3 regions of the Brevibacillus sp. AG162 genome follow, and region 1 is predicted to be linked to each of the others. Evidence: riboswitches for the same ligand, from Rfam matches in the RefSeq annotation. Region 1 holds a riboswitch; each other region holds the start of a gene.
The links. Region 1 has a riboswitch for S-adenosylmethionine ahead of FB479_RS14960 (BMP family lipoprotein). Riboswitches for the same ligand answer to the same signal wherever they lie in the genome.
Positions count from the first base shown of each region.

Region 1 (10,620 bases):
GAGGTATCTATGTTTTTTTGTGATGATGATGACGATACCGCTGTAATAGCACTTTGGATTATTTCGATTGGCTTTGTCATACTGGCGATTGATAAAACAACCAGATTAAGTCATAAGCCTGCCTGCGACAATGAGAAGTTGATACAGCCCCTCATTCAATTAAACAAGCAAGTCAATGGGAAGAACAAGAATGGCAATGACGACGATGAAGATATGCAGTTTAAACGAATTGAACAGCAAATTGCCCAATTGCGCGACAGTGTTCAAGATATAAAGAAGAATTTACAGGAGAGTCCATCCAAAAACGGAGGGAAGAAGGATGATCGAAAAAAATCTGGCGAATGAGCTGGTAGCGGTAGGCGGGTGGATCGCCGTTCTGGGTGCCTTCCTGGCTGCTATAGGCTCGACTGGACAGGTGGAACCGGACGAGGATACTTCTACAGACAACGGATCAAATGGCAAAGAATCTAATGATTTGAAAAAACAAGTGCTGCAACAGAAAAAACAATTGCAAAAGCAACAGATACAGATTGAACTGATTCAATTGGAACAAGAGCTCAACACCATTATTCATAGCACAAGGAAAAATGGCTAACAAAAAATGACTTCACCAAACTGCTTTTGGGCGAAGTCATTTTTTTACTTGTTACGACGGCTGTAAATTATCGTTCATTTTCTTCAATACGCGGTTAAAGATAGCGAGTTCTGCTTCGTCAAGGCCGCGGAGTGCCAGTTCCTCTTGCTCTTTGGCAGCCTCCAGCCATTCCGGGAACCGTTCGACTGCTTGCGGAGACAAGGACACGTATCGCTCACGCTTGTCATCCCCCTCTGAGCGAATAATCCAGCCCATCTCTTCCAATCGGGTGAGTGTCCGGGTAATCGTCGGCGCTTCCACATTCAGGTAGTTGCTCAATTGAACCTGGGTGAGCGATTCACGATAATGCAAGCAAAGGATAATACCCCATTGCGAACTGTATAATCCCATGGGAGCCATAGTCCCATTCAACGTTTTACTGAATATTCTTGCGGTTTGGCTAATTCGATGACCATAATATTGCATGAGTATATACCTCCAGGAAAGCTGGTCCGATATATCGTACACTTTATTGCTTAAGTAAATATGGATACTAACATACTAGCAGTTATGGACATATAAGTAAATGTTTATTCGATGGCGAAATAATGGATTTTCTGACACAAATAGAATCAGGCGAGTGTCATGAAAGAAGACACTCACCTGGCTGAAAAATACAGTGATGCACTAATCTGCGGACAAGATACTCAGTGGACCTTTTTCATTGATGAGCGGCTCCAGTTCATAGACCGAAATGGGGAACATAGGGAAACCGACGTAGTAAGGCGTAATTTCGTACAGCTGGAAGTAGATGACCAGTGCTTTGTCGGCGACGTAATAATCCTGATCGGGCTTAATCGACGTAAAGCCATTGAGTGTGGGGATGCTTCTTTCTTTGATTTGGCGCTTGATGTTTTCGGAAATCACCTTGACGTAATCGCTTCCTGGCTTGAATAATTCACGCAGCGTAAACAGCTTGCCTGTTTGGATATCTGCGGTGATCGACCCGAGGAAGGTCATGCCGTGAGCCATTTGCGGTGTGTAGGCGTAGTTGCTCAACACGACACTGAAAATGCCGCGTTCGTTTGTCTTGATTTCGAAGCTGCCTTGCATTTGTGTATTTCCCGGTACCTGGACCCGTTGCTGCTCGTGAATTAAGCCTTGAACCGTTTGATAAATCGCCCGGTTGATATCTTTTTCCGCTTGCTGATTGGCTAGGCCTGCCAATTGGGGATAGTAAATCGTGGTGTTCGGACGGCTAATTGTCCGTGTCAGCACGGTAGCTGGCAATTGATTGAGTTCCACTTTTCTCCGTTTGCCTCCTGTACATGTAAGTTGTGTAATAGCCTATTCGAAATTGTTTTTGGCTGTTCTCACTTTTTTCACAAATTTGGCAAAGGTTTGGCTATATAATGGGGAAAGAATCCGATACATAAGTAATAGGGAAAAGGGGGGCAATTATGATTCAATTGATTCGCAATACCTTGACTGACAAAGAAGGCTTTATGATTTTTATCCTATGGAATCATTTGTGGATGGCGGGACTCATTGCCTACCAAATGGATGTGAACTTCTGGAAAGTGACGTCCTTGGGATTGCTGGTCACTTTAATTGTTTCGCCGTATTATTTCATTCGCAAAGATAGTCATGTGATTCGTTATCTGGTAGCAATCGGACTCATGTTTTATGCGATTTCATTCGATCACTTTACCACTTACCAGGAGGTTTCGTTCCTCGCCTTCATCGTCATGGGCTTTTTGGCAGCCTATTTGGACTGGAAGCTGGTAGTAACAGCGGGAATTGCCCAAATCATCGTCACCGTTGTCGGGTTTTATACGGGAACCTATGAGATTTTCAACGGTGATTTTTCGGAGCTCAATCTGGGCGTGCGTATCGTAGCCATTCTCATGATGATGGGAGCCGTCACGTATCTATGTCTCGCCGGACAAGCTTCCCTGCAAAAAGCGCACGACGCAAGGCAGGAAGCAGAAGAGAAGGAGCGCCGTCTGGGAGAAATGCTTTTGAACATCCAGCAAATGACGGAGCAGCTGGATCGTACAAGCGATCATGTGCATGAGCATGCGGAAGGTACAAAGCGCAATACAGATGAAATGATGGTAGCCTTCAAGGAAGTCGCCGTCGGTATGGAATCGCAGGCGAATTCAACGGTGAAAATCGAAGAAGAGGTTCAATCCATCGACCAGGAAATCGAGGCAGTTACAACACAGACCAACGCAATGAAAACGGAATCGCAACAAAACAACCGTCGTCTGACAGAAAGCGTTCAGATGATGAACGAGCTGTCCTCGCAGATGGAGCAAATTGTGCAGGCAGTTAATGTAGCAGCCTCTACGATTCACCAGCTCAATCGGCAGGCGAATCGCGTAGAAGAAATTGTCGGCGCTATTAATCAGATCGCGACACAAACGAATCTCTTGGCGCTGAATGCAGCGATTGAATCGGCGCGTGCAGGCGAGCATGGACGGGGATTTGCTGTTGTAGCGGATGAGGTACGCAAGCTGGCAGAGCAAAGCGCGACAGCTACACAGGAAATTACCGACATTCTGAAATCTCTCCATCAGGAAAGTGAGAATGCGGTGCAGCATATGAGCAATGGGGAAACGTCTGTTGCAAAAGGCCAAGAGCTGGCCGTGAAAACAGTGGCCTCCATCGAAGCAGTGCGAGCCGGGATGATGGCTTTCTTAGAAGCAGCTGATCAAGTAAGCTCCAGCATGGACCGGGTAAAAGTGCGTTCCGGCGAAGTTGCCATCGAGATGTCGACCATTACAGCCGTAACGGAGGAATCGGTAGCCAACTTAGAAGAGCTGTTTGCGACTGCAGAAAACCAGCATCAAAAAGTGCGTGAGATTACGGAAGAGCTGGGTGAGCTGAATACGTTGTCTCATCGCCTCCAGCAAACCTTTCACGTAAAATAAAGGTTGTTTAAAAAGTCGTCTTTTGATCACGAAGTAGTTCTGAAAGCTGATTCGGCATCGAAATAGAACTGTTTGGAATTGAGAAAAAAGAATTGCATTTTTGAACCGTTCTGCTAGAATGAATTCCATTGTAACTAAATACATTCACCTACCTTATCAAGAGCGGCGGAGGGACTGGCCCGATGATGCCCGGCAACCACTGATCATGTCTATGCATGAACAGAAAGGTGCCAATTCCTGCAAAACCTGTACCATGGTTTTGACAGATGAGGAAGAGAACGGCTACGTACGCAAACTCTTCCTCCGGGAAGAGTTTTTTTTGTTGTATTTGCAAAAGGGAAGGAGAGAATAGACGAACGATAAATTTATTTTATAAGAGAATATTCGTAAATAGTATTGAAAAAATGGGTAAAAAGCCGTACATTACCTAATAGGATAAAGAAAAACGTAAAGTTCGGATAGGGAGAGATACATCATGAAGAAGTTATTGCTGGCATTAACGACATTCGCAGTATTGGCAACAGGGTGCTCGACTGGCACTAGCGCACCTGCAGATCAGCCAGGAGGACAAGCAGCAGGACAAGAGGGCGCGGACAAAAAGCGAATTGCCTTGATTTTGCCCGAGAAAATCGGTGTGAATCCGTTCTTCCAACAAATGGATGAAGGTGCAAAAAAAGCCGCGCAAGAGCTGGGCGCAGAAGTGAAAACGATTGAATCTACGGACCATGGAGCCATTGAAGAAAATCTGCGCGTAGCTGTTGCAGAAAATTATGATTTGATCATCACTTCTTCCTTTACATCAGAGGATGCCTTGAAAAAAGTAGCTACCGAAAATCCTGACCGTAATTTTGCGATTATTGATACCGTAGTGGATTTGCCAAACGTTCGCAGTGTTACCTTCCGCGAGCAGGAAGCGGCTTACCTGGTGGGAGCAGCAGCAGGTCTGGCAACGAAAACGAACAAAGTAGGTATGGTCGTCGCTCTTGATATTCCGCAGTTGAAAAAATGGACAGTTGGCTTCGAGGAGGGCTTGAAAGCGACGAATCCACAAGCAGAGCTGATGGTCAACTATGTAGGAAGCTTCACTGACCCGGCAAAAGCAAAGGAATTGGCTTTGCTCCAAGCTTCCAAAGGCGCAGACTTCATTAACGGTGCAGCAGCAGTAGGCGACCTTGGCGTTTTCGAAGCGGCGAAGGAAAAGGGCTTCTTCACAGCAGGTCAGGACGTAGACCGTACCACGATTGATCCTGAGCATATTGTTCTGTCCCAATTGAAAGGGACTGACGCGGCGGCTTATGAAACCGTGAAGAACTTTGTAGAAGGAACGTTCAAGCCAGGTGTTGTGGCGTACGGCTTGAAAGAAAAAGGTGTTGGCGTGACCTATGTCACACACGAAAGCAAAACGCCTCTGAACGCTTTTATTGGACAAGAAGTGGTGGATAAAGTGAAAGCGATCAGCGATGAGATTGTAGCGGGCACCCGCAAAGTACCAGACCAGTTTTAAACAAGTACGTGAAAAGCTTGTGCACAGTGATGCATGTGACCGACTACGGCTGTGTAGTCGGTCTTCCATTTTCATAAAAGGACGTACAGAAATGAGGGAGTGGGAATGACCGATCGCTTGGAAATGAGGGCCATGACCAAGAAGTACGGAGATTTTACCGCCAACGACAAGGTGTCGTTCTCACTGGCAGCAGGAGAAGTCCACGCGATTGTCGGGGAAAACGGAGCGGGCAAAACGACACTGATGCGGATGCTGTACGGAATGGAGCAGCCGACGTCGGGAGAGATCGTGTTAAATGGCAAGCCAGTCGTTTTTCGCGGACCAGAGGACGCGATTCGAAATGGAATCGGGATGGTTCACCAGCACTTTATGCTCTTCGGAGAATTTAGTGTAACTGAAAATATCGTGATCGGATACGAGCCGAAGCAAGCGGGTTTTTTCAAAAGAAATGATGCAGAGGACACGGTGCAGGCGCTTAGTGAGCAGTATCGCATTCCGATTCATCCGCAGGCCAAGGTAGCGAATTGCTCGATTGGGGAACAGCAACGGGTCGAAATTCTGAAGGTCCTGTATCAGGGAGCGGATATCATCGTGCTGGACGAGCCGACCGCTGTACTGACTCCACTAGAGGTACGCGACCTCTTGCAAACGATTCGCAACTTGGCGGAGAGCGGCAAAAGCGTCATTTTGATTACACATAAGCTGCAGGAAGTCATGGAGGTAGCGGATCGTATTACGGTACTGCGCGGAGGCAAGGTGACGGGAACGGTTTCCCGTGCAGAAACCAATGCGGACGATTTAGCCAGACTGATGGTCGGACGTGAATTGCAGGAGCTTTCTGAGCGCATCCCTTTGGAACCTCGACCACTCATGCAGGTGGAGAATCTTACGGTTCGAGAAAAGCAGACACTGCTCGATCAAGTCAGCTTTACCGTGCACCACGGGGAAATCGTAGGAATCGCAGGTGTTTCCGGGAATGGACAATCCGAGCTGCTGCAAGCGATCAGCGGCTTGCGAGCGGCACAGGAGGGCACGGTGCGGTTAGGCGGCAAGGACGTGACGAACAAATCAGTAGCCACTATTCGGGATGCCGGCTTGGCGCATATTCCGGAGGATCGCTACCTGTGGGGAACGGCCAAGCTCTCGAGCGTCGAGGAAAATGCATTGATGGGCTATCAGCGAAAGCCTGCTTACAACCGCCGCGGCGTCGTTTTGCGGGAGAAATTCCGCCAAGTCGTAAAAGGCTGGGTGGAGCAGTTTGCGATCAAGACAGGCTCCCGGCAATTGCAGGAGCTGGCAGGGAATCTGTCAGGGGGAAATTTGCAAAAGCTGATCGTCGCAAGGGAGCTGGGACATGAAACCCCGTTTTTGATTGCGGCTGAGCCTACGCGAGGGGTGGATATCGGTGCCATGGAGTACATCCATCAGGCATTGATCGAAAAGCGCAATCAAGGAGACGGGATCTTGTTAGTCTCGTCCGAGTTGTCCGAAATTCTCGCCTTGTCTGACAGGATTTTGGTCATGTATAAAGGGCGCATCGCTGGAGAGCTTTCACGCCTGGAGGCAACCGAAGAAAAAATCAGCGTGATCATGGCGGGAGGAAGCATTCATGGCAGCAATCAAAGAGCTATCTAAGTCATTGGTTCAGCCGTTCTTGGCTGTCGTCATCGGTTTGTTGACCGGGGCGCTGGTCATTGCTGCGGTTGGCGAATCGATCTTGGGCACCTACCAGGAAATGTGGAAAGGGGCCTTTGGCAGTTTTTATTTCTTTACGTCTACATTAGCGAGGGCCACGCCTATCATGCTGATTGCCCTGGGTCTTTCCCTCGCATTTCGTGCAGGGGTATTCAACCTGGGGGCGGAAGGGCAAATGGTGCTGGGTGCCGTCAGTGCTGCGTTAGTCGCGATCTACTTGCCCGCACCAGGAATGATCAAAATTGTGGCGGGTATTTTCGCAGGAATGGCGGTCGGCGGGTTCTGGGCGTTGTTGCCAGGCTTTATGGAAGCCCGCTTTCGTATTCCGTTGCTCATCTCTACGTTGCTCTTCAACTATATTGCCGTTTTGTTTGCGAGCTATCTCGTGACAGAGCCATTCCGGGATCGCTCGGGTTCTGCGGCACTGGCACAGACCGTCATGCTGGAGAAAAGCGCTTGGCTTCCGAAGCTGTTTGCGGGGATGAGCGTGCATGCAGGGTTTTTGTTTGCGATCGTTGCAGCGCTGTTGTTGTTCTGGGTACTTCGTTTTACGCCTTTTGGCTATGAAGTGAAGATGCTGGGTCAAAACTCGCTGTTTGCTCAATACGGAGGCATTAATCGGATTCGGGTCATGCTAACCGGGATGTTTGCCAGTGGTGGACTGGCTGGGTTGGCGGGAACTGTCGAGGTAATGGGGGCGCACTATCGTTTTGTTGACGGAGCCCTGACTGTACCAGGGTTCGCCTGGACGGGCCTGATGGCCGCTCTGCTTGCAAACTCGCACCCGCTTGGCATCATTGTGACTTCGATCCTGCTTGCTGCTTTTCAGACAGGAGCCATGGGTGTAGAGCGCAATACGGATGTGCCGCTGGAGCTGGCAAGTGTTATACAAGCCGTATTGATTTTGTTCATCTCCGCCAAGTTCAGCTACGACTGGTGGAAAAAGCGGAAGGCAAAAGGAGGGGAATCGCATGGAGCTCTTTGATTGGTCCCTCCTCAGTTCTACCATTCGGATGGTCACGCCGATCTTGTTGGCAGCTTTGGGTGGAGCGCTCTGCGCACGTGTCGGAATTTTTAATGTTGGTTTGGAGGGCTTGGTGCTGGTCGGTGCCTTTTCCGCGATTGTCGGCAATCATTTTACCGGGAATCTCTTTTTGGCCGTTTTGATTGCAGCGCTGGTGAGCATTGTCTTTTCTCTTTTATTTGCCTACATGACAATCAAGCTTAGGGCGAATGAAATCGTCGTCGGTGTGGCGATTAACTTTCTCGCGCTGGGGTTGACGACATTTGCACTGCGGGCGATCTTCGGTGTCAAAGGTGCGTTTTACGATAAGGATATGGCTGGCTTGCCAACCGTCGAGATTCCTTTCATTCACGATATTCCGGTCATCGGAGGCATTGTCTCTGGTCATTCGCCTCTCGTGTATTTTGCGTTTTTGGCTGCGATTCTGTTGTATGTGTTCTTTTATCGGACGGTTACGGGCTTCCGCGTCCTCGCAGTTGGTCTGAATCCCGTTGCGGCACGCAGTCTCGGTCTGAAAGTGACGGGACTTCAGGTGCTAGCGATAGTGATGAGTGGCGCATTGTGCGGGATTGCAGGGGCACAGCTTTCCCTGGGGCAAGTCACGATGTTTACAGAAGGGATGACGGCTGGTCGGGGCTTTATCGCATTGGTGGCGATGATGATGGGGCAGTCGCATCCACTCGGTATTTTGGCTTCGAGCTTTTTGTTCGGACTGATGGATGCCCTTAGTATTCGTTTGCAGGGCTTTTCGCTTCCGACGCAATTCACGGCTATGCTGCCATACGTGCTGACGATTGCCGCGATGTTCTTCTTGAAAAACAAGAGTCAGATCGGCAGCGACAACCAGCAGAGCACCCGTTAATCCATAAGCATGGCAGACAGCGAAGACAGGGGAAATGCGAGATGAACAACAAGGCAGATCGAATCAAAAGAATGAAGGTACCCGCCCCAGTGGGACCGGGACTCGCCAGACGACTTCCGCCAGGACAAATCCTGACAGAGCGCTTTCCTATTTTGCATGAGGGAGACGTGCCAGTGTATGACATGAACGAATGGACGCTGCGCGTTTTCGGTGAGGTAGACCGGGAAGTGACGCTCACTTACGAAGAGATCATGGCGATGCCGCAGGTGACAGTGACGAGCGACATTCACTGCGTGACACGCTGGTCCCGTTTTGACAATGCCTTTACAGGCGTGCGTTTTCGTGATTTTCTACAGGCGATTGGCGTGACTCCGCGGGCGAACTTCGTCATGCTGCACGGTGATCACGACTATACCGCCAATGTGCCGCTTGCTGATCTGGAGCATGATGATGTGCTGCTGGCTCACTCCTTTGATGGAGAGCGACTGACGGACAAGCACGGTTGGCCGCTTCGCCTGGTTGTTCCTCATCTGTATTTTTGGAAAAGCGTAAAGTGGATCAGAGGAATTGAATTTATGACGGAAAACAAGCCCGGCTTCTGGGAGCAAAATGGTTTTCACTTGATCGCAGACCCGTTTCGCGAAGAGCGGTTCTCCGGCGAAGCGTTGCCGATACCAGAGGATGAGTGGGAGAAAAAGGAGTTCGATTGAGATGTTGACGAATCTAAAGGTAGATCCAGAACAACTGCCCAAACGCGTCATCGTGTGCGGTGATCCAAAACGTGCAGCTTTGATTGCTTCGAAACTCGACGATCAGCGTCAAATCGGGGAAAACCGCGAGTATCACAGCTATGCGGGCACTTGGAAAGGCGTCGAGGTAGCGGTAGTGAGCCATGGTGTAGGTGCACCTGGAGCAGCCGTATGCTTCGAGGAGCTAGCGAAGGGAGGCGCTCAGGTCATCATTCGTGTAGGAACTGCCGGGTCATACCAAAAAGAAATCGAGACAGGCAGCCTCGTTATCAGCTCCGCAGCGGTTCGCCAAGACGGCTTGACCAGTCAATTGGTTCCGGCGGGATTCCCGGCTGTTGCCAATCGCCATGTCGTGGATGCACTCGTACAAGCAGCGGGAGCAAACGCATCAGACTTGAAGGTATTTGAAGGAATCACGCTGACACTTGATGTCTTTTACAGTGGAGTGTTGGAATTCCCGCACAAGCTGTACCAAAAAGCTGGTGTTTTGGCAGTCGAGATGGAAAACACCGCTCTGTTCGTGATTGCGGCACTTCGCGGTATGAAGGCAGGCTCTATTTTGGCGATTGACGGGTATGCAGATGCAGACCTGCTCGAATCGTATAACCCCCACACCGATGTAATGGCAAAAGCCATTGAAGCAGAAGCGTTGATCGCATTGGATGCAGTCATTGCGGTTTCGTAAATTCATTTATAGGAACGCCCGGAACTGATTTAGGTTCTGGGTGTTTTTATTTTTATAGTAGTAAGCTTGATAGAGAAGCAAAAGCTGTAGAGAGGAAAAAGGAGAAACCGACGAAGGATCTTTGGAACACCGACCAAGGTGGAATGGAAAAAGCGAAACACGATTTTAGCGGCCACCTCTGAACTTACCTCCTGAGTGGACTACTTTGGACGCGGGTTTCGCTTTTTCCATGGAACCGGCCAGTCAAACCCCCAGCAGGTGTGACAAGAAGCCTGAGTGGTTTCTCCTTTTTCCTCTCCTCCACTAAAGTCTCGATCAACGATTGTAAACCACATCTTTTCCGATAATTAACATTCCCTTTAAGCTTCCTTAACGCTCGTACAGTACCATTCAAAGTAACAAGTGAACACATCCCTTCGGTTGGAGCCATGGAGAAACCCCCGACAGCCTTTCCAAGCACTTTCATCGAGAGTTCTTTGGCATTGTCATGTCGCAGGGTTTTTTGTCTTGGGCATAAGGAGGCTTAAACGAGTGAACCAGGAACAGTTTCATGCAAGACTGGCACAGTACAAGCTAATCGCTTCCGTAAAA
Region 1 covers NZ_VFNO01000004.1:231,677-242,296, forward strand. Annotated here, with positions in the region: gene FB479_RS14935 (hypothetical protein) at 1-345, shown strand, start outside; gene FB479_RS14940 (hypothetical protein) at 320-595, shown strand; gene FB479_RS14945 (MarR family winged helix-turn-helix transcriptional regulator) at 647-1,060, opposite strand; gene FB479_RS14950 (DUF3298 and DUF4163 domain-containing protein) at 1,262-1,879, opposite strand; gene FB479_RS14955 (methyl-accepting chemotaxis protein) at 2,035-3,510, shown strand; SAM riboswitch class I at 3,661-3,783, shown strand; gene FB479_RS14960 (BMP family lipoprotein) at 3,986-5,014, shown strand; gene FB479_RS14965 (ABC transporter ATP-binding protein) at 5,120-6,649, shown strand; gene FB479_RS14970 (ABC transporter permease) at 6,624-7,694, shown strand; gene FB479_RS14975 (ABC transporter permease) at 7,681-8,595, shown strand; gene FB479_RS14980 (sulfite oxidase-like oxidoreductase) at 8,637-9,305, shown strand; gene FB479_RS14985 (nucleoside phosphorylase) at 9,307-10,029, shown strand; gene FB479_RS14990 (glycerol-3-phosphate responsive antiterminator) at 10,561-10,620, shown strand, end outside.

Region 2 (10,620 bases), on a different contig from region 1:
TGCGATGTAATGTACAGATGGGATGTCAGTGTCAGCAAAGTAATAACCACAATAATCAGAAGCGACGATTCGCCTTCCAACTGCTCGGTGATCGCGAACAGCTTCTTCATGATCCACTCTGCCGCGCCGCTCTCCAACAACGACTTTCCGAGGGCAATGGCCGCCCCTACAAACAGAATCAGGTTCCACGAGACAGACTGTACGCCATCCTTCCACTTCATGACGCCCACATTGGGGAGTGTCAAAAGAAAGGCGCCGACAACTGTCGTGGTAGCAATCTCGATTCCGTGAAAACGCTCTGTCAGCCAGAAAATGACCATCGCCCCGATCACAGCAACCGTATATTTTTCGTTGCGGGACAAGGTAAGAGAAAGCTTTTTACTCGCGAGTGGGCGCTGCATCTCTTCTTTAGAGAGAAACAGAGCCAGAACAATCCGGCAAGTAACGATGCTGGCCACAACCCCGAACGGCAGTCCCCACAACAGCCACTCCGCGAAACTAATCCCTTCCCCATTGAACTCCTTCAGCATATCGAGTGCGATAAAATGGGAGCCCGCTCCAATCATGGTGGAACTCGTCGATACTAAAATAATCGTCGGAATCAGGATCGCCATGGCTTTCGTAATTTGTTTGTTCCCGATTTCTGAGGTCAGCGAGTGGAAAACAGGCAGTAGCACCGCTGCGCGTCCAGAAGTAGACGGGATAAAGAATGCGAGAAATTGAACGACGACCGTCAAGAGCCAAAACAAGCTTTTGACATTCTTTGCCTTGCTCACGACCAGATCTGTGAGTTTTCCTGCCAAGCCTGTCACTTGGAGAGCGCCGCCGAGAATGAACGAGCCAATCATTAACCAAATGACATCGGAGGCGAGCGAGTCGAACAAAATTTCCTGGTCAGCCGTTCCTGTCACGACGAGGAGTAACACGGAGCCAATCGCTACATAGGCGGAGTTCAGCGAGGTTGTCGTCCACAGGATCACAGCGACACAGAAGCCGAACAAGCTCCATTTGGCCTCAAATGTCAGGGAAGACGGCAGCATGAGCAGTAATTCAACGAACATAATCAGGACGATCGGAAGGACCCACGCAGGCCTTTCCTTTGCAATAGTCTGTGCAATCACGATACTTGCTCCTTCTCCATTAAACGATTTGCGAGCTGCAGGCCCACCATGATGGTTCTCATGGAGCTTTCCGAGCAATCGGTCAGCCATTTCTGCGCATGCATGAACGCTTCTTCCAACGTAGACGGCATCGGCAAAATACTCGTGTACGCATCAATTCCGTGCTCATAATTGAGTCGGGCACCTTTGCCAACAGTCCCAACCAAAGCCACTACCGGCAGGGCATGCTTCTTTGCCCTCTTTGCCACTTCCACTGGAATTTTTCCTCGCGGTGTTTGAAAATCAATGCTTCCTTCCGCCGTAAACACAAGGTCTGTCTCTTGAAGCATCCGATCCAAATCAATGTATTTCATGATGATGTCGTAGCGTGGAAACAGATTTGCACCCGTCAGCGCATGCAGTCCGGCTCCCAAGCCACCCGAGGCACCACTGCCCGGCATGTCTCTGACGTCGATACCGAAATCCCGCTCGATGATAGCCGCGAATTGTTCGAGTGCTTCTTCCAACTCAACGACTTGCTCAGGCGTCGCTCCCTTTTGCGGGCCAAACACGCGAGCGACTCCGTTTTCCCCACACAGCTTGTTAAACCAGTTGCAAGCCACATCGATTTGCACCTGCTTGAGTCTTTTGTCCATGCCGGATACATCAATTTTCGTTACTTTTGCCAGCGAAATTCCGCCTTCAATACGGATTTCTTGACCGCTTGCATCCAAAAATTTCGCGCCAAGTGCTTGCGCCATTCCTGCCCCGCCATCGGAAGTACCGGAATCGCCGCAGCCTAGCAAAATACGATCTGCCCCCATGTCCAGTGCCGCTTTGATCAATTCACCGACGCCATGTGTCGTCGTTTTGCGCGGATCACGCAAGCTTCTCGGAACCAGTCGCAGTCCGGCTGCTGCTGCCATCTCAATCACAGCCGTTTGACCTGTCGTCTTTGATCCGAATATCCCGAAATGGGAAGGAACCTTTTCTCCTACGGGACCTGTTACTTCCTTATCAATAATTGAGCCATTCGAAATTTTCACAATCGCTTTTGTAAAGCCTTCTCCTCCGTCTACCATCGGCAGTGTTTGTACTTGGGAGAGCGGGAGTACGCGCAGAATTCCTTCTTTCATGCACTCAGCTGCTTGCTCGGCATCTAAACTTTCCTTAAAGCCCGAAGGCACAACGAGTATACGCATAAAAAACAACATCCCTTCTCTTTATTTGAATTTGCTTTCGCATTTGTCTCACTTGAGTAAGACCCATACTAAGCTTCAAAAAAGAGAAGGGAATAATAGGAAGATGAGAAATTGATGAGAGAAAAGCAAAAAGATTACGATTCTAAGCGTTTCGTTTTCTGCGCAGCTGATAATAGGTCACAGCCAGGGCAAGCGCCAGTACCGTCCCCTTAATTATATCGTAAGCATAATACGGCAGATTGAGCATCGTCATGCCGTTGAGTAGCACCCCGATCAGGATGGCTCCCACAAATGTACCAAAAACGTTTGGCTTTCCTGCACCGAATACGGAGAAGCCTACGAAAGCAGCCGCTACTGCATCCATCAGCATGGAGCCGCCGCTACTCACCTGCCCGGTACCGATCCGTGCTGCCAAGAGCATCCCGCCCAAGCCTGCAAAAAGAGCGGAGAGCACATAAGCCAAGGTACGATAGCGATTCACAGGAATCCCCGACAGACGGGCCGCTTCCAAATTGCCGCCTGTCATGTACAGCATTCGCCCCTGCCTCGTATAGGTCAAGTACACATGCGTGATCGCGACAAGTAAAAAGGTCAGGATAACAGGGACTGGTACGGAGAGAATTTCTCCTTGGCCCAGCCATAGGAACCATTCCTGGAATTTTCCCGGAGCCTGTGAGCCGTCCTGCATTGGCATGTTTGCGTAGATCGAGTAGCCTTGGGAATACGTCATATGAATGCCGTTGACGATGTAGAGCATCGCCAAAGTAGCCAGCAAATCAGGAATGCGGATTTTCACAACCAGGAAGGCGTTGACCAGCCCGACGAGCAAGCTGAGTACAATCGGGACAACCAGTGTCGTGAAAACTCCTTGTTCGTACCAAACCATCATCGAAGCAGAAACGACTGTGGTCAACGAAACCGTCGATCCTACAGACAAGTCAAAGCCTCCGACGATCAGCGAGAACGTAACGCCAATCGCAACAAATGTCACAATCGAGATGGAGCGAAGAATGTCCGTCAAGTTGTCGTACGTGAAGAAATACGGGTTGGTCAAACTGAATAACAGCATGACAATGACAATAACTGCAACCGTACCGTATTTGTAAACAAAATCAAATAAACTAAACTTTTTATCTGCCACGTTACTCACCTCCGCTTGCGTAGTACATAATCAGCTCTTGTGTTGCTTCCTCGCGACTCAATTCCTTCACGATCCTGCCCTCGAACATGACGAGAATCCGGTCTGCGATCCCGATGACTTCCTGAAACTCACAGGAGAAATACAGGACACCCTTTTTCTGCTCAGCGAGATTTCCGATCAGGCGGTAAATGTCGCTTTTCGCGCCAATATCTACCCCTTTTGTCGGCTCGTCAAACATAAAGAGGTGAGCGTTTGTATCCAGCCATTTGCCGATTGCGACTTTTTGCTGGTTTCCGCCGCTGAGGAAACCGACCAGCTGCTTGATATCGGCTGTTTTCACACCAAGGCGCTGCACGAGCTCTCTTGCGTTAGCCGCTTCTGCTCCTCTTTTGATAAAACCGAACCAGGACTTCTTTTTCAACGAGGCGACAGACAGGTTGTTCTGCACAGACTCCTCTACGAAAATTCCTTCCTTGCGCCTTTCCTCCGGAACGAGCACGATTCCAGCATCGACGGCGTCTTTTGGCGAGCGCAGTTGGATACGTGTTCCATGCAATCGAACGGCTCCAGCCTTTGCCTCATCTGCACCGAAGAGCAATCGGGCAAGCTCGGTCTTCCCTGCCCCAACCAGACCGACGACGCCAACGATCTCTCCCTCGCGAACCTGCATGTCGACTCCGCGTACTTTGCCGCCAGCCACTCCTGACGCCTCAAAAATCGTTTCGCCAATCGGCACTTCCAGCTTCGGGAACTCCTCGTCGAAGCTTTTGCCCAGCATGTTCGCGATCACTTCGTCCATATTGGTCTTCGCCGTGTCTGTGGTCACGACATGCTGACCATCACGCATAATCGTGATCCGATCACAGATTTCAAAGATTTCCGGCAGGCGGTGGGAAATGTAAATGATCCCGACCCCAGCTTTTTTCAACTGCGCAATGATTTGAAACAGCCGTCCGCTCTCCTTTGTGCTCAACGGCGCGGTCGGTTCATCGAAAATAACGTACTTGGCCTTTTGAACGGTAGCCCGTGCAATCAAAATCAATTGCTTTTCCGACAGCGTACATTCTTCGACGAGCATCCTCACCGGAATGGGGAAGCCGAAATTTTTTAAAATCTGCTCCGATTCGTTGTACAAGCTCTGCCAGTTGATCAGCCCCTTGGTTTTTGCTTGGACAAGCTGGTCGAGCAAAATATTTTCGGCAACGCTCAAATACGGGATCAAGGCGGTGTCCACTTCCTGATATACACATTGAATGCCCTGTGCTTTAGCGTCCTGCGGAGATTGAATCGACACGGACTGGCCATCGATGGTGATTGTACCGCTATCTGCCTGATACGCTCCCGTGAGAATTTTCATCAGGGTGCTCTTCCCCGCGCCATTCGCTCCGAGCAGTGCATGAACCTCCCCTGCGCGCACCTCAAAATCAACGGATCGCAGGGCAGGAACCCCAGAAAACTGCTTCGCTATCCCTTTCATCTGCAATGTGGGCATCATTCACACCTCCTGTTTACCTGCGTGTTCCAACCTCTATAAGGAAAAATCCCGTTGACGATACAGATCAACGGGAAAAGCCAATTTGGTTCTTACTTGCCCCACTCTTGCACGTATTGGGACAGGTCGCCCATCGTTACTTTCTTATCCTTCGGCAGGTCTTCCTGTTTCACCAGCACTGGATTCAGCTTCACGTTGTCTGGCACTTGTTCGCCTTTGATTTTTTGGAACACGGTTTGCGCATGAATGCGTCCGATATTGGATGGGTCTACTGCTGCCGTCGCTGTCCACGGAGAGTTTTCCGCCTGAATCATTTGCAGATCCTCATCGCTCAAATCGATGGAGTATACTTTGATTTCCGTACGCCCTGCCTGCTGGATGGCACGTGTAGCCCCTTTGGCAAATTCATCCCAAGCCGCCCATACTGCTGTGATGTCGCCTTTGTTCGGATACTTTTTCAAGATCGCTTCCATCTGCGTTTGTGTATCGAGTGCCGTATTGTTGGTGGCAGAACCAAATGCCGCAATTTCTTTAATATCCGGGTATTTCTTCTGGAAAGCTTCATACGTGACTTGGCGTTTTTCCATAGGAGCAAAGCCAGCTACCCAAATTTTGACGATGTTTCCTTTGCCGTTTGTATCTGCAGCCAGCTTCTCCAGGCTCAGCTCTGCCAACTTGTTGTCATCCTGCGCCACAACTGGCACACCAGGAATGTTGATGTCTGTATCAAACAGGACGACCGGGATTTTTTTATCCACGGCCTTTTGCGTGCCCTGCTGTAACGCTTCCGCCGTACCATGGTCGATCAGAATGCCATCAAACTTTTGGTTCACAGCCGCGTCGAGGTTGGACGCCATTTTTGCCAGATCGGTATCTGCGTTGAATACGGTCAACTCGCCGCCGTTTTTCTCCACCTCTGTCTTCACGCCATTGATGTATTGTGCAGAGAATGTTCCTACGTTTTGACGCATGATCAGTGCGATTCTCTTCGCCTTCTCTCCCGAAGCACCGCCGTTTGTGCTGCCGGTTCCCGTTGTCGCTCCGCTGCCGCACGCCGTCACAAGAATAGATGCTGCCAAAACAAGTGATGTGATCAGACCGAGTTTCTTTTTCATTGAGATGCTCCCCCTTTTTCTTTTTGAAAACAGATAACAAGATTAAATATTTTGTTTCCCTTCATTCACTTTCAAGAAGGAAACAAAAGCCTCGTAGAAGAAGCGTATTTCCAGTCCAAGCGCCTCTGGAGCCCACCCCAGCGTAGGAAGAAATGGCGGGGAATTTCAGCTTCAGTTATGAAATCCTTCCTCGAACCTTCTACGTTTGAAGCGCTCCCGCCATTTCTTCCGAAGCGGACAGTCTTCACTCACAGCGGGGCGGAGGCCGAAGCGTAGACTGGAAATGCGCTTCTTCCCCACGACAGCTACGCAAAAAATCCTCTTTCACAGAGAAAGAGGACAAAAATCGACAAGATTCTCGCCTCTTATCTGTCAGGTATTCTACCTGTTGGAGTTAGCACCTTGGCTCGAAAGAACGCATTCTCTCGTGCTAGGTTGCCGGGCTTCATAGGGCCATTCCCTCAGCCTTCTCTTGATAAGAGTAGTTTCTATTTTCAAAACGTTTGTATAAGTATATACAGAATATAATCTGGCAATTACCTATCTGTCAACTAGGTTTACCGAAAGAATTTTCTTGATAAATATTCCAGTTTCTTGTGTAACACCAAGAGGGATTTTGTTGTGTCTTGTCGAATTATCGTAGATTGATACAAGCCTAGCAAATATTTGCGATGGGGATGCTACATGAGTCTATTAAAAGAAGTCATTCTTCAATGGTTTTTCGCGATTATCCCGTTTGTGTTTTTCAACATTTATTACCGTGACAAAATGAGGAACTACAGCCGTTCCTTTATCGTCATCACCAGCTCAGCCTGCATGTTTCTCGCGATGACCTTCGCCCCGAGTGTCACGACTGGCATGTTTTTTGATATCCGACATGTCATCATTCTTTTCGGACTGGTTTATGGCGGAATCGAGATTGCCTTGCTCCTTCTGATAGAAGCCTTGGTTTATCGTTACTACCTGGGTGGAGAAGGAACATGGGTTGCCCTGCTGATCCTTACAGTCAATTTTGTCTTGTCACTCTTTTTGTATCGACACTACAAAGCCAGTTATCGGAAAACACTGTATCTTTTTATGACGAGTGCGATTTTTTCTACGGTTGCTTTAGGGACTACTTATTACTTTTTTCCCGCGTATGTAACTCAACACCTCGTTTACTACACCATGCTGATTCCTATTCAAAACTTTTTCGGCCTCTGGTTATTAATGTCGCTTTTCAGCAAATGCGTTTCGGATAAGGAGCTGTTTATCCGCCACGCGCAAAATGAAAAAATCCAAACGATGAGCCATGTTGCTGCATCGCTCGCACACGAGGTTCGCAATCCGCTGACAGCAGTCAAAGGCTTCTTGAAATTAATACAGGAATGTCCGGAAAATTTGGTAAAAGTCGAGCAATACATTCGCATCAGTCTCGATGAAATCCAACGGACAGAAGCCATTTTGACCGAGTACCTTGCGATTTCCAAGCCGCTCAAGGAACGGCATGAGATCATTAATGTTAGCGAGCATTTGCATGCCATCCGCGAGGTGATGCTCCCCTTTGCCAATATGCATAACGTGGAACTTACGCTGCAAGATTTTGAGAGACCTGTGACGATCAAGGCCAATCCAGACGAGTTCAAGCAAGTATTGGTGAATTTCATCAAAAATGCCATCGAGGCGTGCGCGGATATTTCGGACGGAAAAGTCTCCCTGGACTTGCTCATCGAGCGAAACAAAGCCCTGTTGGTCATCAAGGATAACGGCGTCGGCATGGATGCAGGACAGATCAGCCGCCTCGGAACGATTTACTTTTCTACGAAAACAACTGGGACCGGCCTTGGATTGACTTATTCCTATCATGTCATTCATGCGATTGGCGGAACGGTCAATGTAACCAGCAAACCACGAGTAGGAACCAAGTTCACCATTATGCTTCCGTATAAGGCACAGTAGCTGCATGCAGGTTTTGCAGAGGGACTGTGTCTTTTTCCATTCGATCGCTAATGATGCAAATGACGGTCGGTTGCCCTTCCCCTCACGCTTTACTATGCAATTTCCGGGAGGCATTACGCAAAACAAAACACCAGGAGTCTCCCCCTGGTGTCTCTCTTTATTGGAATGGCAGCCATTCTCCCGTAATGGCATCCACATCCCCGTTGCTTTTCAGTATCTCCGCCGAATAGACCAAGACCGGTTGCTCTTGAATCCTATTGTTTTCAAGCGGGAATAGATAACGGGGACTGAGTGATTTATGTTGGAGATAAACCCGCGCCGCCTCTTCTGCTGAAATCACCTTGGAAGCATCTGGGAAGGTCTCCTGCTCATGCGGGAATGTTAAATTCACCCCGATAATTTCTCCTGTCTGCCCGTCGATCGTGACCTTATAATACTGATCCGGCACCATTACGCCGTTTACTTCTCGGACAAAGTTCAATTCAACCTGTCTGCCCATCACATAAATTTGCTCCTGCATCCGAACAGTCTTCACCCGTGAATCCAGATACGGCTCCAAAAACAAGATCGCTCGCTCCTGCAATTCTGCAACGGCAAGTGTCGGATCACCTTCTCTCAGCTCAGGATAAGATATCTTGAACGCTGCTGCCCGATTGTTGACGGTAGTCAGCTGCATGAATCGCTCTCCTTTTTTGGCCTGGTATTCCCGTTCGTTGTCTCCCATCATATATTCAGGCACATTACTCCCGGTAAATGTGAAGCCCTCCACCTTCTGACCGAAGAACTCCATGGCGGCCGCAGCCTCTTTTTCCGATGCAACCATTGTCTTCTTGCCTCCGGGATTGACGGCAATACTGTCGCGAAACGACTCCCCGCGCCACAAGGTCGTTTTCACCTCCTTGCCAGTACGAGCGTCGAGATACCCGGAGAAGTTTTCCGTGTAGCGAAGAACGTAGTCCACATCCTCCTTCCCGACTCTCTGATACGTCAGTTGCATGACTTCCGCAAGTCCGCTCTCCGTTTTCTTCGGAGAAGGCCGCTCAGCAATTGAAGGAAACTGCCCGGTGTCCAAATTCATTCCCGTTGAATCCCCTGAATTGACATAGCGAATATGCCCGGCATCGCTCATGCCGATCCCATAGTTATCTCCCTCTACCTGCACGTCATTCACGTAGCGTTGCAATCGGACGGCTTCATGCGAAACGGTATCTGCTCCCTCTTGCCCATCTACTTGTTCGATCCGATACTGTTCCAGATTTTTGCCCAGAAACGGTTCCATAAATGCCTTCGCCTGTCGCTCTATTCTCTCCTTGGAAGGCACTCCTTCGACTTTCTCTTGCCCTGGAATCTTTTCCAGGTCGAACCCGAGCAAGAGTCCGCTTTTGGCGTCCAATTTCGCTCTGGCATATAGCGACACTTCTGTTCGATCTTTGTTGCTGAACGTGCGAAAATCTATGTTGTACACCTCGCGAGGAGCTTTGGTTACGTAGACCCTCTTTTCCGCTTCCCGAAAAGGAGGATATTTCTCGTACAGCTTTTCCAACGTTCTAATCGCCGCTTGGCTTAGCTCGCTTTCTGTTATTTCTGCCGATGAGAAGGAGCGGGGTACCAGATGCGCTTGTGATTCAAACCGAGATTGCTTGAATATCTCCGGGGTTACCCCCATCATCCATACTGCTGCTGCCACCGTCGCAGCGGAAACTGTCCATGTCGCCAGCTTGAGGACGATTCTTTTCGGACGATTCGTTTTGGTGCGTGCCCGTTGCACCAGCTTTGCTTCCAGCGCTTCTACGAATTCGCTTCTTGGTTCCGCATCCTTTGACCGAGGAAGAGCCGCGAAGAATTGCTCGTCATTTGGAGTATTCATTGGCCAACCCTCCTATCCAATCGACATGCAAAACTTTTTTGAGTTCTTTTGTTGCCCGATGAAAATCTACGCGGACCTTGGCTTCGCTTGTTCCGAGGATTTCTGCCGTTTCCCGAATACTGTAGGCCTTGATGCCACGCAAAATCAGTACATTCCGATGATGCGTCTTCATTTTCTGCATCGCCTGCTCAATTTCCAGCTGTTCTTCCTTGGAAGCCAGCTCCGCTTCCGGCCTTCCCAGAAGAGAAGGCAGCCCTTTTAACAAATCCATGCCAAAAAGCGTTTGCACCCGCCTCTTCCGGTAATCATCGATGGCGACATGCTTGGCAATATGCAAAATCCATGTCTTCACACTGGAACGCTCTTCATATCTGGCTAAAGCGTCCAAGACCCGGATAAACACTTCCTGTGTCAAATCCTCCGCATGCTCACGCTTCCCCGTAAAGTAGTAGAGATATTGATAGACATCACGGTAATGCTCGCGATAGATCGCTTTAATCCGCGCTTCGTAATCGACTGTGTCCTGCACTGGATTTCCTCTCCCTGCTCCCTACTTGATAAATTGACCTGTAACCGCGTCAACCTTTCCGTTTCTTTCTTTCGGCTCATAAACAAGGACAGGTGTTCCCTGGTACCGTCCGTTAAGGGAAGGAAACACGTAGCGCAGTGTAAGCGGATTAGCTTTCAACAATGCTTGTACGGCTTGCTCGGGCCCTACGACATTTGAGGCATCATCATAGGATAATTTACCAGTAATTACTGGTA
Region 2 covers NZ_VFNO01000008.1:75,073-85,692, forward strand. Annotated here, with positions in the region: gene FB479_RS22060 (SLC13 family permease) at 1-1,061, opposite strand, end outside; gene FB479_RS22065 (glycerate kinase family protein) at 1,118-2,302, opposite strand; gene FB479_RS22070 (ABC transporter permease) at 2,445-3,443, opposite strand; gene FB479_RS22075 (sugar ABC transporter ATP-binding protein) at 3,445-4,935, opposite strand; gene FB479_RS22080 (sugar ABC transporter substrate-binding protein) at 5,028-6,050, opposite strand; SAM riboswitch class I at 6,413-6,532, opposite strand; gene FB479_RS22090 (ATP-binding protein) at 6,735-7,988, shown strand; gene FB479_RS22095 (hypothetical protein) at 8,146-9,855, opposite strand; gene FB479_RS22100 (RNA polymerase sigma factor) at 9,839-10,384, opposite strand; gene FB479_RS22105 (hypothetical protein) at 10,406-10,620, opposite strand, start outside.
Region 2: it holds a riboswitch for S-adenosylmethionine, as region 1 does, so the genes downstream of both, FB479_RS22080 (sugar ABC transporter substrate-binding protein) here and FB479_RS14960 (BMP family lipoprotein) in region 1, are expected to answer to the same signal.

Region 3 (10,620 bases), 210 kb from region 1:
CGAGTGGTAATGAAAGTAGCCGTGTGGCGTATCCAGCTGCGTATCCAACTGTCGTAGCGGTAGGGGCTGTGAGGAGTAACAATGAAGTGTTGTATCAGGCAAATACGGGGCCTGAACTGAATTTGGTAGCTCCTGGGTTGAATGTATACACAACAAAGCTCGGGGGAAAATACGGCTCGTTTAGTGGTACTTCAGCGGCGGCACCGCAAGTAGCTGGTGCAGCTGCGCTCATTCTCGCTCGGCATCCTAATCTCAGTCCATTTGATGTGAGGCAATTGCTTTATCAAACGGCTACTGACTTGGGGGAGAAAGGATGGGACCGGAAGACTGGATACGGCTTGTTAGATGTCAACAAAGCAGTAAAAACGGCACTTTCTTACGACTTTTTAGAGCCGAATGATTCTTCTTCCAAAGCGAAGGCGTTTCCGATTGAGTCACAAATACGTGGCAATTTGGGTCCAAAAGATACCGTAGATTGGCTAAAGATGGACATCCCTTACGATGGAAAGGTCAGCTTTACGGCTACAGTGACATCGGGTATTTCTTCGGCGATGGCTGCTACCTTTTACCCTGAGAATCGTCAACCGATTACACAGTACTTCGGGAATGGCGATACGATAACGGTTCCGGTCAAGGCAGGAAGAATGAACATCCGCTTAATGCGCAGTGGAGGCGTCAACAACGCTTTTACATACGTGTTGACGAGTAAATTTTTGATCAATCCTGACCGAAATGAACCGAACGATACACAAGAAACGGCCAGACCGCTTGTAGGGAACCAAATCAGTGTGACAGGCAATTTTCATGATGAAGGCGATCAGGATTGGTTCTCCTACTACGTTCGTGAGTACGGGCATTTAGATGTTTCTGTTAGCCCTGACAACAAGCGAGTGGATTTGTTGCTGGGTCTTGGTAAACAAGCGCCCGGCCAGAAATCAGTAGTCTGGGATCCTCTATACGATAATGGGACAAAGGACAATCCGACAGAGCGGGTTAGTAAAGAGGTTTCCCCGGGTAAATATTACATCCGTGTGAGCGAGTATTCGCGGAATGCAGTCAATGGCGAATACCAGCTGGATTTGGGATACACGCCAGTTAAAAAAGATTTCAATGAGCCGAATGATACCTATCAAAAAGCGTCTCCGTTAAGCGGTGGGACAGTGATGTCAGGAACAATTCCGACAGCAACTGATTCCGACTGGTTCCAATTTACTGTCAATAGCGAATCATACGTGACATTCCGAGCGCCGTATATTCCTGTGGAGAGTGGCTTTCGTTTCGCACTCTACAGTGATCGAAACATGAACTATGCACTTGCTTCGACGAATGAGGTAGCCGAGCTTTCCAATAGTGGGAAGGACATTATCGGGGTGCGCTTGCAGCCGGGAAAATACTATGTACGCCTCAATAGCGGTACTGCGTTCAAATATGATTCGTACCGACTCACGGTGACGCAGCAGAAATTGGTAGCTGGGTATCGCGATATTTCGGACCACTGGGCGCGCTCAGAGATCGTCAGACTAAGCTCTCGCGGTATAGTAAATGGATTTAATGATGCGTCGTTCAAGCCGAATCAGGCAGTGACCCGTGCAGAGTTTGCGACGATGCTGCTTAAATCGATGCGTGCGACCGGTTCCAAGGTAGCGACTACCTACACAGGAAAAACGGCCTTCCGGGATATGCCAAAGCGGCACTGGGCGTATCACAATCTAGGTGTAGCCTATCAGTTAGGAATATTGAAAGGGTACCCGAAGAATGAAATGAAGCCGGATCAGCCGATATCGCGTGCAGAGATGGCGGTAATGATCGCGCGGGCACGTGATGTTTTGATGTATAACCGTGGTACCTCGAATTATCAGGATGTGCCAACGAGTCATTGGGCTTCTCCTGCCATTGAGGCTTTGACATCTAAAAATTGGCTCAGTGGGTACGGATCTTCCTTTAAACCGAATGGAAGGGCAACTCGCGCCGAGGTAGTTGTGGTACTTTCCAAAGCTTATCAATTATAAGTAAAATTTTTCCTATTGACATCTCTGAAAAAAACAATTATTCTATTATCCGTAATGGATACTCTTATCCAGAGCAGGCGGAGGGACTGGCCCTATGAAGCCCGGCAACCGATCTCGAGCGGTGCTAACCAGCAGAACGGACATCTGTTCTGGCCGATAAGAGGATGAAGGAAGCAAAAAACGCTCAAACCTTTTCCTCCTAAAAATGGAAAAGGTTTTTTATTTGCGTTTTCGTAGATAAAATCCTGACTCGGCTACCACACTATTTGTATGAGGTCAAAGGAGGTATTTTCTCATGGCTTTGCAAAAAGGTCGTCGTCTGTTTACATCCGAATCTGTAACTGAAGGACATCCGGATAAAATTTGTGACCAAATTTCCGACTCCATCTTGGATGCGATCCTGTCCAAAGATCCAAACGCTCGCGTAGCTTGCGAAACTTCCGTAACTACTGGTTTGGTTCTCGTAGCAGGTGAAATCACTACAAACACTTATGTGGATATCCAAAAGCTCGTTCGTGAAACCATTCGTGAAATCGGTTATGACCGTGCAAAATTCGGTTTTGACGCTGACACTTGCGGTGTTATTACTGCAATTGGCGAGCAGTCCGCTGACATTGCACTTGGTGTAGACCAAGCATTGGAAGCACGCGAAGGCAAAATGACTGACGCTGAGATCGAAGCAATTGGTGCTGGTGACCAAGGTTTGATGTTTGGTTTTGCTTGCAATGAAACACCTGAGCTGATGCCACTTCCGATCAGCATGTCCCACCAATTGGCTCGTCGTTTGACTGAAGTACGTAAAAACGGAACACTTGGTTACCTCCGTCCTGACGGAAAAACACAAGTAACTGTTGAGTACGATGGCGACAAACCAGTTCGTATCGATACCATCGTTATTTCTACCCAACATGCTCCTGAAACAACTTTGGAGCAAATCAAGCAAGATCTGGTTGAACACGTAATCAAACCAGTTGTTCCAGCTGAACTGTTGGACGCTGAAACCAAATACTTCATCAACCCAACTGGCCGTTTCGTAATTGGCGGACCACAAGGGGATGCTGGCTTGACTGGCCGCAAAATCATCGTAGATACTTACGGCGGTTATGCTCGTCATGGCGGCGGTGCGTTCTCCGGTAAAGATCCGACAAAAGTTGACCGTTCCGGTGCTTACGCAGCTCGTTATGTAGCGAAAAACATCGTGGCTGCTGGCCTCGCAGACAAATGCGAAGTGCAAGTTGCTTACGCAATTGGTGTAGCACAACCAGTTTCCATCGCAGTAGATACATTCGGTACAGGCACTATTTCCGAAGAAGATCTGGTGAAATTGGTTCGCAAACACTTCGACCTGCGTCCTGCTGGTATCATCAAGCAGCTTGACCTGCGTCGTCCTATCTACAAACAAACAGCTGCATATGGCCACTTCGGACGCAATGACCTGAATGTTCCTTGGGAGCAAACAGACAAAGCAGAAGTTCTGAAGCAAGAGGCTGCTCAACTGTAATATTCAACGACATAAAAAGAGCCTGGTGTTGCTACTGGGCTCTTTTTCATGTTAGGAGCTAAGTCATCCAATTATTGGGTCAAATGTTGCACAGGAATTTGTATGACTGTGTCGAATCTCCTAGTGAGGAAGTAGAGGAGGGGTTTTTTTGCCGAACAGAAGGCTCTTCCTGATCGTGTTTCTAACTTTTTTGTTTTTTGCAGTGGCTATTGGGTTGTTAGGCGAATCTTTTCTGGAAAAAAAGAATAAACAAGAAGTGCAACCTTTTCCCCAAGTGGATACGTCTATAAGCATAAGTGAGACAAAAAATGCTGAGCCAAACGTCACACCAATTGAAGAAGCAGCCGTTCAAACGAAAAAGTGGTATAACAATCAGGTTGTGGTTTTGACGTACCATCATGTCACGGATCAATCGAATCAGCGGTATGTCATAGCTCCTGATCAATTTGCCCGACACATGAAATTTTTACATGATAACGACCTGAATCCGATTTCGTTGGAGGAGTTCCTGCGATTTATGGAGACGGGTACCTTACCGACTGAGAATGCTGTTTTGATTACGTTTGACGATGGGTATGAGAGTTATTACACAGAAGCATTTCCGATCTTACGTACATACGGCTACCCTTCAGTGAACTTCGCGATTGCGGGGCGCTTAAGAGATGTAGCTGACCGAAAACGGGAGCATATGACGCCACCACTTACGCGTCAACAGGTTAACGAAATGACTCATTCGGGACTGGTTACAATCGGGTCCCATACGTACAGTCTGCATGAAGAGGAAGAACGAAATGAGTGGGGCGATCTTGGCCCAGAAACAGCTCCGGTCTATCTAAAGGACTTGCAGCGTTTAGAGGACGAGAAAGAGTACAGGGACCGCCTCTATGTGGATTTCAGTATATCTCGCGTCGGTTTAAGCGAATGGATGAAGCAAGAGATTGAAGTCATCTCTTTGCCGTTTGGCTACACAAGTCCAATCGTACTGGAGACAGCTCGTCAAGCTGGCTACCGCTATGTATTTACATCCAATCGTGGATTCGTAAAGCAGGAAACAGATCCGTTTGCCATTCCACGCAATGACATGGGACTGCGAGATGTAGAAGAAGAGCACCTCCAACAGTTGTTCACGAAGGCTAAAAATGAGTTTGAAGGAGAGCAATCATGAACAAAGCGATTGACATCAGCGTGCTGGACGGGGTGATCAAGCGAACGATTGAAACCGTAGAAACGAGTAAAACCCAAATATTTGATATAGCTGAAAACGCCAGACAGCATGGCAACTCATTGAAGTTTGATTTGCATGAACTTCGACAAGAAATTTCCAAAGTGATTCAAAAAGTCGATGCGCTTGAACTTGCGTATCGCAAATCGCGCAACAAGCTCGTCTTGGTCAGTCGTAATTTTCATATGTACACGGAGGAAGACATCCGGGTTGCGTATGAAGAGGCGAGCCGTATTCAGGTAGAACTGTCCATTTACCGCGAGCGGGAAAACAATTTGAAGCGCAGAAGAAATGATTTGGAGCGTCAGCTGCGTACCTTGGAAGAAACCATCGTCCGTGCAGAAAAGCTGGTTTCTCAAATGGGCGTCGTGCTTGGTTACTTGACAGGTGACTTAAGCAAGATAGGCGAGGCGCTGGAATCGGCTAAGCAGCATCAGTTGATGGGCCTAAAGGTAATCCAGGCTCAGGAAGAAGAGCGCAAGCGTGTCGCACGAGAGATTCACGACGGTCCAGCTCAATCGATGGCGAATGTCGTGTTGCGTTCGGAAATTGTAGAACGCATGTTGAAGAACGAGCGCATTTTGGAAGCGCAAATGGAACTGCACGAGCTGAAGGAAATGGTACGCTTGAGCTTGGCGGATGTTCGACGTATTATTTTTGATTTGCGTCCAATGGCATTAGATGACTTAGGGCTAGTACCTACCTTGCAAAAATATATTCAAACGTGCGAAGAGCGTATTCAGTCTTCCATCGATCTGGTAGTATTTGGTGTGGAGCCTCCTTTGCGCAGTTCGGTAAAGGCTGCGATCTTCCGTTTGGTTCAGGAATGTCTGAACAATGTGGAGAAGCACGCAGGCGCTTCGACAGTCCAAGTGAAGCTGGAATTTGTACAAGATTCGTTAAGCCTTGTCGTCAAAGACGATGGGGTCGGATTCGATCTGGAAAAACGCATGGCGAATGGCAACTCTTTTGGACTCTTGGGAATGCGTGAGCGTGTACAGCTCTTAGAGGGCAGTGTCGAGCTGCAATCCGCTCCGGGAGAGGGAACCAAGGTTATATTCCAAATACCGATAAAATTGTGACATGATACGTAAATAAGTACTGGGGGATGAACCATGGATAAAAGACAGCAAGAACTCCGCATTGTGATTGTGGATGACCATCAATTATTTCGCGAAGGCGTAAAGCGAATATTGGAAATGGAAGAAGATTTCAAGGTCGTCGGGGAAGGTGCGGACGGAGGAGAAGCCACAGTATTGGCGGAAGAGCACAAGCCGGATGTCTTGTTGATGGATATTAACATGCCGAACATAAATGGTGTTTCTGCTGCAGAAAATGTGATTTCTGTAAGTCCTTCTACTCGTGTGATTATGCTCTCGATTCATGATGATGAGGGATATGTGTATCGTACACTCCGCTCTGGAGCTTCTGGCTACTTGCTGAAGGAAATGGGAACGACAGACCTCGTTGACGCTGTGCGTGTAGTGGCGAGTGGTGGTGCATACATACATCCGAAGGTGACGGGCAAGCTGATTGAAGAATTCCGTCGTCTGAGCGAGCAGGAAGGGACGGCAGAGCGTAGCTTCTCCGTAGATGAATCGCAAGCCATCGATCCAAAAGTGATCGAATCGCTTACCCGTCGCGAGCGGGAAGTATTGCAGCTGATGGCAGAAGGGAAAAGCAATCGTGCCATTGGGGAATTCTTGTTTATTAGTGAAAAGACGGTTAAAAATCACGTTAGCAGCATTTTGCAAAAGCTCAATGTTCAAGACCGGACACAAGCTGTTGTCATCTCCATTAAAAACGGCTGGGTGAAATTGTAGGAAGCGCTTCCTATTTGCACTCTGTTCAAGCCGTGCGGCATACCTTGGTATAGGAGGAGGTATGACCGTGATGGAAGAGCTGATTGTATGGCTTTTGGCAGCATTTGGCTGCTCCTCTTTGTTGGTAATGATCGCGGAGCGCTGGACCAATCGGACGGATAGCGCGAGCGAGCTCCCGCATGAGCATTATCGGTTGTTGGTACGCAATTCGGAACAGGTGCTGGAACGTGTAGTGAGGAGTCTGCTGTTTCGTTCATATTGGAGTGGCAGACCTATCCGAATTACCTTGATAGATGATGGATCTGACGATGATACGAAACAGATGGCAGCTGTCTTGAATCGTTATCCGTACGGCTATTGTTTGGGAGATGTACAGGAGGAGATTGCGGCTGGAACCATCGTCATTGATCTGCGGGAGAAAAAAGAGGGAGCATAAAGGTTTGTTGAGCGTAAATATTACGAGCTGTCGACAATAGATCGGCGGCTTTTTTATTTTTCTACGGCCTGATTTTGGTTCCGAAATTTATTTGCCGGACCTGTCTGTCTTTTTGCACACTAAGGGCAAGAGGGCGGAGGAGTGATCGCATGCGTGAGTATTTGCTGTATATCAAAGCTTCCGGCGGATCAATACCACAGGTGCAGACTTATGTTACGCCGAGCTTTTCTGTAGATCGTTCTTTTTGGCAGGAGAGAGAAGGGTGTGTCCTGCATGTCATCGGGAAGACGTCTTCGCTTGCTCTGGCTTTTTCCTTGCGTGCGAAAGTGAACGGGTATTTGATGGATCAAGTTGGTAAAGGACGGGTGCTGACTGAGGGATATGTAAAAGAGTTGAGAGCGTTGGCAGCAAGTAGCGTGTGCGAAGCGAGTAGCTTATATGGGCGGGAAGCAGTGAACGTACAGGATCGTCGAGGGCAGGGGTGGTTTTCTTGGGAGTCAGTCGAGGAGACTGTAGAAGTTTCATATCGAGGTAGCAAAGAATCGGGGAAGTTGCCGGGTTCTCGGTTGAGCTTTTTAGGTGGTCGCGAACTTCTGCGAAGGAGCTCATCCCGCGAGAAACCTCAAGAAGCTGTTTTGAGCGAGATTTTGGACGGGCGTGCGCTTCTTTGGGATGAAGTAGAGTCCTTGCTGAAAAAGCGAGGGGTAGACGTGCATGATTTGTCAGCCATTTTGCATTCATTCGTGCTTGCGAACAAAGCGGAGTGGCGACCTGGCATTCGTTTTGTGGTCACAAAAGGATGGCGGCGCAATCGGCTGGAGTTGGTCTGTGAACGCTGCGGAAGCGCAGGAGCGAAGGTGGAGCTTACTTATTGTCATACGTGTGAGCAAGGTTGCGCTTATTGCACAGCCTGTTTAGGGATGGGCAGGAGCAAGTGTTGTACGCCGTATTTTTTTATGGATATGGGGGTATCCCTTATCCGTAGCGCAGACCATTTGCAGAACGTGGCGAGATTGGAGTGGGCGGGGAAGTATTCAGCAGATCAATCGCGGGCAGCTGAGCGAGCGCGTTGCTTTGTAGCCAATCCGAGACCAGGATTGTCAGAGTTTTTGATCTGGGCAGTTTGTGGAGCGGGCAAAACAGAGTTGTTATTCCCTTCTGTTACTGAGGCACTTGCTGCTGGCGGTCGCGTTTTGATTGCGACACCTCGAAAAGACGTCGTGTTGGAGCTGGCTCCGCGGATTCAGCGAGTCTTTCCAGGGGCTAAAGTGATCGCCGTCCACGGTTCGAGCGCGGAGAAGTGGGAAGAGAGTGACATCACGATTGCGACCACGCATCAGGTCATGCGCTACCATCGGCGTTTTTTGCTGGTGGTTCTCGACGAGGCCGACGCGTTCCCTTACCATAATGATCCTATTTTGTATCGAGCTCTATCCAGAGCGGTGAAAACGAATGGGAAGCTCCTCTATTTAAGCGCGACACCTCCGGGATATTTACAAAAGCGGCTCGTTAGGAAAGGGCGCTCAACCCTAGGCTCGTCTGGCGCGATACCGCTCTTCTCTGATACGCATGTTCTGTTGCCCGGGCGCTATCATGGTGCTTCGCTTCCAGTCCCCAAGATTCTCACGGTACAAGGCTTACATAAGCGCGTTCAGAAAAAACAAATCGTGGCACCGTTAATAGAAGCGGTAAGTACTTCTCTGAATGAAGACCGACAAGTTTTTGTTTTTGTCCCGCGCGTTGATGAAATTGACAGAGTGCTATCGTATCTTCAAAAGTGGCTTCCTGCTCAGGCAGGGGAGATGGCCGGTGTCCATGCGGCAGACCCTATGCGGGAGGAAAAGGTACTCGCGTTTCGAGAAAAACGTTATACCGTCATGGTGACGACTACGATTCTGGAGCGGGGTGTGACTATACCGAAGAGTGACGTAGTAGTGATAGGTACGGAGGCACCCGTTTTTGACGAGGCATCTTTGGTGCAAATAGCAGGGCGAGTAGGGCGGTCACTCGATGATACGACGGGTAGCGTTCTGTTTTTGCAAACAGAACGCGCTACTTCTCCAAAGCGGGCTGTCAGACAGATTTCACAGATGAACAACTTGGCTCAAAGGCTCGCGGAACAAAGAGGCCTTTCATGACCAGTGGGATGTGTGTCCGTTGTGGTGGACGTATCATTGCTCTTCAAAAGGAAACGGTCGCTCGAGAAAAAGGGCGACAGCTATCGGATCAGATGAGCTATCCGGTCATCTACCGGATGTTAAAAGGGATTGTGGTGTGTGGAGTCTGCCTTGATGCTTTGCCGTTGATTGGGCATGATATTTGCCAGCGGTGCGGGCGTGATAGGAAGTGGCAGGCTAGTATCGGCAGCGAAGGGTTATGCAGGGATTGTGTTCATGGAGAAGATGGTCAGATTTTGGTGGCAAATCGGAGTTTGCTTCGCTATGAAAAGGGAGAGAAGGATTTGCTCGGATTGTTCAAATATCGCGGTGATGAAAGGTTAGCTTCATACTACGGTACGCTTCTCGCCGTTACGGTTCAGCGTTATTACAGGTCTATGGGGTTTACCTGTATCACGACGGTCCCCCTACATCCACAACGATTGCGGGAACGCGGCTTCAATCAGGTTGACTTGTTGGCTCGCCATTTAGGAGCAGCGATCAAGATTCCCGTGAGATCTTTGCTGCGTCGAACGAAGGACACCCCGAAGCTAAGCAAACAGAGGGGGCGTGTGTCCCGACAAGAAAGCATGCGTGAAGCTTTTGCGTGGGGTGAGCAGAGTATACCGTCTGCCTCTACAGTCTTGCTCATCGATGACATCTATACAACTGGTGCCACGCTGCGTTCGTGCGCGAGGACAATCAGAGAACATTTGGGGCCAAGCTGTGAAATATATTCCTTGACAATATACCGATAGCCAGTTTGGAAAAATTAAGCTATGATGTAGGCATACAACGGATATGGAACCGTATGAACTTTCTGAACGGAAAAGGGGTTGTCCGATATGTCTATGGGCAAGTTGGCAAACTGCTCGCGGTGTGATGCTGTATTTGTACAAGCAGTCCGTGACATTTGCCCCAAATGTTATAAAGAAGTGGAACAAGAATATGAGACATGCGCCCAGTTTTTACGAAAGCGTGAAAATCGCGGATCGAATATTCATCAAGTGAGCGAAGCTACTGGCGTAAGCGTAAAGCAAATCACGAAGTTTATCAAAGAAGGGCGCATTTCGGTTGCTGGCAATCCCAACCTTGGCTATCCATGTGAACGCTGCGGTTTTTTGATTCGGGCAGGCAACATATGCGAATCTTGTCTAAAAGGCTTGAAGCACGAAATCACGCAAGAAACCGAGGTAGAACAGAGGTTGGAGGAATTCCAACGAGCCCAACTAGCCCAAGCGGCTTATCGAAGAAAGCAGAATAGTGACGAATAGTTTTATGCAAAAAAACTAATCGTACATCATGAAATTGCCGATGATACTACTAAGAGGTGTCATCGGTTTTTTCTATGAAAAGACCGTTGGTATGAGAGGATGGTAATCAGATGCGGATTAATGAACCTAACCGTGTCGGGATGATCAATGCTTACAACAAGACAGGCAACAACCAGGTAGGCAAAAGCGGCAAAATCCC
Region 3 covers NZ_VFNO01000004.1:439,973-450,592, forward strand. Annotated here, with positions in the region: gene FB479_RS15840 (S8 family peptidase) at 1-2,009, shown strand, start outside; SAM riboswitch class I at 2,071-2,172, shown strand; gene metK (methionine adenosyltransferase) at 2,305-3,510, shown strand; gene FB479_RS15850 (polysaccharide deacetylase family protein) at 3,659-4,675, shown strand; gene FB479_RS15855 (sensor histidine kinase) at 4,672-5,814, shown strand; gene FB479_RS15860 (response regulator) at 5,848-6,555, shown strand; gene FB479_RS15865 (glycosyltransferase) at 6,626-6,991, shown strand; gene FB479_RS15870 (ATP-dependent helicase ComFA) at 7,141-9,129, shown strand; gene FB479_RS15875 (ComF family protein) at 9,126-9,905, shown strand; gene FB479_RS15880 (TIGR03826 family flagellar region protein) at 9,993-10,421, shown strand; gene flgM (flagellar biosynthesis anti-sigma factor FlgM) at 10,532-10,620, shown strand, end outside.
Region 3: it holds a riboswitch for S-adenosylmethionine, as region 1 does, so the genes downstream of both, metK (methionine adenosyltransferase) here and FB479_RS14960 (BMP family lipoprotein) in region 1, are expected to answer to the same signal.